Regions from separate parts of the Acinetobacter suaedae genome, predicted to be linked through region 2. Evidence: predicted binding sites of a transcription regulator. Region 2 holds the regulator's gene; the other holds the start of a gene.

Region 1 (4,209 bases), 1.7 Mb from region 2:
TTTTTTATCTATTTCGTCATCACTTTACCGATGTTGATACTTGTTGCTTTTTTTATTAAAGAGTTCCGACAAAAGTTATTTATCTTTTCATCTCTCTTATCGATTTTATTTATACCATCTTTATACAAAGACGTTTATTTTGTAGTAGAAAAAAATATTTGGGAAAGCTCCCAATTACTTGGAATAATTTGGCTGTTTTTCTCCACGATACTGCTGATCATACTTTTAATTTATTATGTTTTAAGAAAGGATCATTTTTTTAAAATTTTATGGTATTCATTTATTTCAATTGTTTTCATGAATGTAGTGGCAACGATTTATCTATTCTCTAAATGAAAAAAGGGCATAAAGCCCTTTTTTACTGATTAGGAAATAAGCTTCAAATTAGAAGTTATATTCCATACCTAAACCAATAGTTGTTTTCTTATCATCTTTCACTAACCAATCACGTTTTTGCTGACCAACTACGCCATAGAAACGTGCTTGTTTATTGATTTGATAATCAGCACCTAGACCATAAAGATCTTGTTTACGATCATCACGACCATTCGACTCTGTCGTAGCAGAAATATACTGTGCTTTTAACTTAATCGGAGTAGAAGGGATCTTGTATGCTGCTGTTACACCATATGCATCTTCTTGTAGACCTTTATAAGAGGTTACATCAGAACCACTGGTTGTCGTCACAGTATCATCTGTAGGTTGAGCAGTTTGCCATAAAGCGCCCAAAACAAAACCATCAAAACCTAATTTCGTGAAATCAAGTGAACCTGTTACACGGATTGCATCTGTATAAATACCAGATAATCCATATGCGCCATATTTAGATGCGATGCCATAGTTTCCTGCTACTGCGGCAGCTAAACCATAGTCTTTATTGTCGTAAGTAATCGATGCTGAAACGCCATCACCAAAACCATCACGACTGCCTTTGTAGCCTTTAGCTGCATTTTCCGTACTAGATGACTCTTCACCTTGTTGGAACATCACGTTGAAAGCCAACCCACCTAATAATTTTTTGTCAGTTTCGAAACCGATCACATTTTTTAAACGATCTTCACCTGCTAAAACAGCAGTCATATCGAGTTCATTGTGATCATTAAAAATATCTTGATTATTACCAGCTGCAGTTTTGAAATAAGAGTCGTATTGACCTACTTTTAAAGTACCTACGCCTTCTGATTTAAGACCGATAAAGCGATTACGGTTTGTGAAAGATTGGTCACCATCACCATCTGCATTGATTTGCCATTCAATTAAATAAACAGCAGAAAGGTTTTCAGTTAATTTTTCTTCACCTTTAATGCCGATACGAGACGCATTAGAATTTACTTTTGTTACGCTTTCATCTTTAAAGCCATTTTTATCAATTTGGTCCAAAGTCACATTGAGCTTACCATACAATGTAGGTGCTGCTTGTGCTGCATTCATGGCTAAAGTTGCTACAGTAGCAGCAAGAAGCAATTTTTTCATTGAGATTTCTCCAAAACACTTTTTTGTAAATGGCTGTTGCCTTAGTTACTGTTATAAGTTTGCTGGTGTACAAAAAGTTACATAGCTCACTAACTTGTATGCAGTATCGGTAAACTTTGTGACAGAGAAGTGAAGGAAAAATGACAGTTTAATGACGGTTAATGTAGAGTGAGAGTTAGTTTTATTATTGATTTTTATACAAATAGTCAAAAATAAAAAACGGAGCCAAAGCTCCGTTTTATTGACATCAAGATTTAAAGCGCAGCTTTGATCTTTTCAGCCAGCGATTTAATCTTTTCTTGATCACCCATTTGGGCAGCATGACGACCTAGTTCATGGATTGAACTTGGGATCAAATGAAAATGTACGTGAGGTACAGTTTGACCAGCAGGGGCACCGTTTAGTTGCATTAATACAATGCCTTGTACGTCTAGCGCCTTTTCCATCGCCTGAGCAACTTTCTGCACGATCTGAATCGTATAAGCAGCGGCATCGGCAGGGAGGTCTAGTAAGGTAACCGCTGGGGTCTTTGGAATCACTAAAGTGTGACCATCGGCTTGAGGCATGATATCCATAAACGCAAGAACTTGTTCATCTTCATAAACTTTTATCGCTGGTAATTCACCACGCAGGATTCTTGCAAAAATATTTTGGTCATCGTATGCCATGATTAGTCCTTTAAAATAATTCTCATTGAATAAGTCGATAACTTTTATCGACGTTAATCAAGAGAATAGGCTTATTTACAATTCAATTCTTTTTGACGTGCTTTGATTTCATCTAAGCGTTGTTGTTCTTTTTCAGAAAACTTAGGCTTAGTTGTGTGGCAGTTTTCATTACCGTATTTTGCTTTCGCATCAGCATCTTTGAAGCAGAAACCTTTAGATGCATAGATAAGGTTATAGTTATCTTGTAACTTTTTACATTCTTGCTCTGAAGCGGAAGCTTGCATACTGAAACTTGTCAGTGCGGCGAAACTTGCAAAAACTGCAACTGTAAACTTCTTCATGAGGTATTCCTCTCGTTATGAATAAGCACTAAGTTGAACCTAGCGCATGTACTAATATAAGGTTTATTGATGAAATTTCAATAAAACTGTATTATTCGAGTGTAATTTTACTCCATAATTTATTCTTAATTTTAGAAAAAATTGTTTTATATCAATAACTTTAAAGTAATTTGGATATAGTGGACTCTTTAGTTTTTAGACAGATTTGTCTGATCCAACCTCTAAATTTTAAAATTTAATTAAGCGATTTTACACTTCTAGCTTAATGTTTTGATGTTGGAACTCATAAATTTTAGTCATAAGACATTCACGGAATAGTTTGTTAGATTATGTGACTTTTATAGTAATTAACGGAATTATGAAGAAATTATTAATTGCATATACACTGGGATTAGGTCTCGTTGGCTGCGCATCTTCGAATTATGAAAGTATAAATAAAGCTCCAGTTGTTCCTAAAAATGAAGCTTACAATAGCTTTAAGATGACTGAGCATGGCATTATCACTGATCAGGATGTACATAACTTATCTGAACATGCCAATCTGAATACGAAATACACGATAAGCTTCTGAATAAAGCATATTTTAGCTAGAGATTCTACATAAAATAGCCCTTGAACTTTAGGGTTCAGGGTCAAAGAGATGCTAAATTTAGTTACCTAGAGCAGCAGACTCATAATCCGATGCTCTAGGTCGTAGTACAAAGCATTAGCTTTTTTGTAATGACTATATTTTACTGTTTGATAAATTATGTGAATTAAAGAATAAGAGCTTTATAAAATGAAATACTTAATACTCGCAATAATTTCAATTTTAATGTCAGTTACTACTTTTGCCAGAGAAACGAATTCAATGCGTTCCGCCTATGAGCTTGTGAGCATTGGAGATAGTGAAAGTGATTTATTTAGAAAAATGGGGAAGTCTTATCCACGATATTTCAAACATAAAGATGGCCGATCTTTCTGTCATGCAACAGAATATGTTTATGAGGTCGATATGCAGGTTTATACGGTTTGGGTATGTAATGGAAAGATATTTAAAATTGATGTGAATAGTAAATAATTTTTTTCACTAGAAATCTAGTTAAAAACCGTTCAAAAAGAGCGGTTTTTTAACGTAATAATTAACGTAAGGTTTTAAGTTTTAGATTTATTCCAATGTAATTTTACTCCATGATTCATACATTTTCACGGCAGCCGAAAAGTCACTATTAGGCTCAGCTGTCAAACTTGCCGCTTGGATTAGACTTTGTGTCAAAGAGAGGATTGGTGCAGGTAGTTTTGCATCATGAACTAAATCTAAAGCAATTCCAGTATCTTTCGCTAGCAATGGTAGGGCAAAGGTCACAGGAAATTCACGGCTTAACACACGTTGCGGAAAAATATTTTCAGTGACGAGACTTTTACCACTCGATGCATTGATACAATTTAATGCTGCATCGAGATTTACACCATGGGCTTTTAGAGTAGAAAAGCCTTCTGCAACTGACCATAAATTTACCGCGAGTAGCATATTATTAATCGCTTTTACTGCGAAACCAGCACCAGAATTGCCTACATGTTGAATCAACTTACCTAATGCAGCCATCGCTGGGTAAGCACGTTCAAATGCACGAACATCACCACCCACCATAAAAGTTAAAGTTGCATTTTCAGCACCAATCGTTTGACCACTTACAGGAGCATCAAGAAAATCGATATTTTGAAGTTTTAATTTTTCAGCTAACCGC
Region 2 (4,209 bases):
CTAATTTCGAGATGTGCACCGTGTTGCATCAATACGTGTTTCACAATTGCAAGGCCTAAACCCGTTCCACCTGTTTGGCGGCTACGCGCACTATCCACCCGATAAAATCGCTCAGTTAGACGAGGTAAATGTTTCGGATTTATTCCAATGCCATTGTCTTGAACGGTAAAATAGGCTTGATCCCCATCCTCATGCCATCCAATGGTAATAATGCCACCTTTGGGCGTGTATTTAATCGCATTGGTAATGAGGTTGCTGAAAGCACTGGCAATTTCCATGTCTGAGCCGATCAGATCACAGTGACTATCAATGTCTAAGTTGAGTGTGTGACCATAATCAAGATTGTAGGCACGAGCATCATCAAATAATTGATTCATTAAATTTGCCATCTCAATAATCTGATTTTTTGCAACTTTTTTATTATTTTCGAGATTGGACAAGAGCAATAAGTCATTAACCAATGCATTCATACGTTTGGTTTGTGATTGCATTTGCGTAAAAGCACGTTTCCAGCGAGGGGTGATATCGTCCTGATCAGTAAAGGTTTCGATATAGCCACTGAGTACGGTCAGTGGGGTACGTAACTCATGTGAAATATTATCAACAAAGTCCTTACGCATTTGTTCAAGATTATGCATACGGGTGATGTCATGTGCGACCAAAAGACGGCTTTCACCTCCAAAGCGGGTAATTTTGACTTGCACATAGCGTTCTTCATCCATTTGCGCTTGTAGACGGATGCCATCGGGTGCTTGATCACTATGGTTAAAATATTCAATAAAATTGGGTTGGCGCAAGATCGACAGCAAGTTACGCCCGCGATCCATTGGATTGATACCCAATAATTTTTCTGCGGCTGGATTCCACCATTCGAGCTGATGTTGGTCATCAATCAAGACAACGGCTTCTGCCAACGCTACCAATGATGATTGTGCACGATCAATCAAACCCACCATTTCGGCTTGTACAATACGTTCTTGGCGTTGAGCACGATAGACGTTGAACAATAATGCACCCCAAATCCCATTCAGATTCGGTGGCATATCGTAAGGGCGATTAGAGATCCATTCATTGACGAGATAAAGTGAGCGAAGCTGTAGGATGAAAAACACCACAAAAGCAACGAAGATACAGCTCCAAAAGTATCCAACCCCAAATCCAATTAAGCTTGCAATCAATAAGAAAAATAGTAATAGTCTTAAATCTTGTTTTGCAAACGTCCATAAGCTGCTGTATTGAAAACGTTGATGTTCGCGCGCCAGCTCAGGGACGGGATATGGTTCATACATAAAAGGTTTTAACCTGCTGCCAAATCAGCTCGTGTAGAAAAACGATAACCTGTGCCTCGTACCGTTTGAACAAAACGATCGACACCAAAAGGCTCTAACACTTTGCGCAAACGACGAATATGCACATCAATGGTACGGTCTTCAATATACACATTTCCTCCCCATACTTGGTCAAGTAATTGGGCACGTGTATAAGCACGTTCTGGATGTGTCATAAAGAAGGCGAGTAAACGATATTCAGTTGGGCCCATATCGAGAATGCTGTTGCCAAAGCTTACACGTTGACTTACAGGATCTAGCATTAAGCCATTGGCATCAATCACTTTTTCGCCGCTTAGCGCATTGGCACGACGCAATACCGCTTTGATACGTGAAACCAGTTCGCGGGTTGAAAAAGGTTTGGTCATGTAGTCATCTGCACCTGCATCGAGACCTTGAACCTTATGGTCTTCTTCGCCTCGAGCCGTGAGCATGATTACAGGAATCTCTGCTAAGTTTTCATCTCGTTTCAAACGACGGCACAAATCTACACCGCTTACGCCACCTGGCAGCATCCAATCCAGCAAGATAAGAGCAGGACGCTGATCAACGATAATCTGATGCGCTTGCTTAGCATCCTCAGCTTGTAAACATTGGAAGCCAGCCATATCCAAAGAGGTATGGATCATTTCGCGGATCGGTAGCTCATCATCGACAATTAAAATATAGTCATCTTTCACAGCGCAATACCCTCAAAATCTGTAACGGTTAACCGTTTTGTTGTTATGACAGGCTTATTACAAAGATTAATTATGACAATATCATTGCAAAAGGGTAAATAAAGTCGAATTTAGCAATAAATTGTGACAATTGTGGGGCAGAGGAGTGACTAATTGATGACAATTCACAAATGACTAAAGTAAATAAATTCATCTGTTTAACATCACTGTCTTGTTATCGTCATAATTGTCACAAAACTGTAAAATGATTTTATTTTTTTTGTGTGGTGTTTTCAATAAATGATAAAAACACAGCACAACAAGCAGTTAGAACATCTTCTAAAGGTTGCTTGAAGCCTTCAGAGACCCAACGAATAATAATATGAGTCACATAGCCATTTAGACCTGTTGCCATTAGAGACACTTCTTCTGTGGTTTGCGGTACATTGGGCATGGTAATCATTACAAAGCCTTGGATAATCCGATCGAATTGGGTCAAGGTTTCTTGGATGGTGGCCTGATTGTGTAGATCTTGGACGAGCATCGCATCAATATAAATAATCCGTGCCATCCGAGGGTCATCTCTAATTGTTTTGAGTAGGGCAGATAAACCTGCTGTGACCATATTTTTAGGTTCAGGTGCTGCCATCAATACAGCTTGGGTCAAACAACTTTGCATTTTGCTAATCATACGCAAAAAAACAGTTTGGAATAAATCTTCACTTTTTTTAAATGATTCATAAAAATAGCGTTCAGTGAGTTTTGCTTCATTACAAACATCTTTAACAGTCACAGAGAAAAAACCGTTTGTCCCGTAAGTCGCAATACCCGCCTCGATCAGTTTCTCCCGACGAGCTTCTTTGCGTTCAGTTAAAGACAGACCTTTGAATTGACGTTCTTTGGTTTCGCTATTTTTTTTCTTTGTCTTGGCTTGCTTCTCAGTTGTCATCGAAAAACCGTTCCCTAAAAAAGTCTATATATCGTATGTCTAGCAGTGCTTAGATTGCAAACTGTTTAAAATAATATGTCTTGTTTCTGTCACTTGAGCTAGTAACGTGTGTATGACTCAAATACCAACAGATCTTAGAACGAGCATTTATGACAAGCATTATGTTTGTTCTTGCCATTTGTCTTAAAAGCATAGTGTACTATATTGACAACCGGTATTGTCAAAATTATATTGGTTACAAGTTAAACGGCACATGATCTGAGCGAATATGTGCAAATCATTCGCAATACAAAGGATAGGCAATGAAAAACTTTAAAAATAAAGTCGCAGCGATCACAGGTGCTGGCTCTGGGATTGGACAACAACTGGCACTTTTATTGGCTCAACAAGGTTGCCATTTGTCATTGAGTGATATCAATGAGAAAGGTTTGGCACAGACTGTTGAGTTGGTTAAACAGTATCCAGTTACTGTCACCACCAAAGTTCTTGATGTTTCTAACCGTGATGCGGTGAAACAATGGGCACAAGATACCGTACAAGATCATGGCTCAGTGAATATGATCTTCAACAATGCGGGTGTTGCATTAGGCTCAACAGTAGAAGGTGCAAGCTACGAAGATCTAGAATGGATCGTTGGAATTAACTTTTGGGGCGTGGTTTACGGTACTAAAGAATTCCTACCATTTATTAAACAAACTAAAGATGGCCATATCATCAACATCTCTAGTATTTTTGGCTTAACCTCACAACCAACACAGTCTGCATATAATGCGACCAAATTTGCGGTGCGTGGTTTTACTGAATCGCTTCGCCAAGAGTTGGATATTGAGAAAAGTGGTGTAAGCTCACTTTGTGTACATCCGGGTGGTATCCGTACCAATATTGCAAAAGCTGCAAAAATGAATGACAGCTTAAAGAGCTTAGGGATGGATCCAAGTAAATCAATTAAGCAGTTTGATAAGTTCTTGCGTACCCCACCTGAAGAGGCGGCTCGTCAAATCCTTCAAGCAGTATTGAAAGATAAACGCCGTTTATTAATTGGAACAGATGCTCGTATCGTCGACTCATTCCAGCGTTTATTCCCAACAGGCTATCAACGTATTGCGGCTTTTGCTACCAAAATGCTTTAATTTCTCAGTGACTTGAAGAAAGCCATTCTAAATGAATGGCTTTTTTTAAATCAAAACTTTGATTTTCCCTTTCTTCCAAACGAACTGATAATACGTAGCTTGGAATACACATAGGCAGACAAAAGCCAGAGCATAGGCCATCC

The links. Region 2 encodes PhoB, which activates phosphate uptake and scavenging genes when phosphate is short. Its sites were predicted from a motif close to TGTCATNAANCTGTCATAA; they were not measured.
Region 1: F2A31_RS08215 (porin) is a predicted target of PhoB. The motif match lies at 1,612-1,630, and genes of this name have one in related genera.

What each region holds. Positions count from the first base shown of each region.
Region 1 covers NZ_CP043909.1:1,749,096-1,753,304, reverse strand. Annotated here, with positions in the region: gene F2A31_RS08215 (porin) at 385-1,473, opposite strand; gene F2A31_RS08210 (HIT family protein) at 1,728-2,141, opposite strand; gene F2A31_RS08205 (YARHG domain-containing protein) at 2,213-2,482, opposite strand; gene F2A31_RS15895 (putative periplasmic lipoprotein) at 2,841-3,053, shown strand; gene F2A31_RS08195 (hypothetical protein) at 3,261-3,542, shown strand; gene F2A31_RS08190 (NAD(P)-dependent oxidoreductase) at 3,630-4,209, opposite strand, start outside.
Region 2 covers NZ_CP043909.1:91,963-96,171, forward strand. Annotated here, with positions in the region: gene phoR (phosphate regulon sensor histidine kinase PhoR) at 1-1,289, opposite strand, end outside; gene phoB (phosphate regulon transcriptional regulator PhoB) at 1,298-2,008, opposite strand; gene F2A31_RS00445 (TetR/AcrR family transcriptional regulator) at 2,259-2,936, opposite strand; gene F2A31_RS00450 (SDR family NAD(P)-dependent oxidoreductase) at 3,239-4,066, shown strand; gene F2A31_RS00455 (MATE family efflux transporter) at 4,112-4,209, opposite strand, start outside.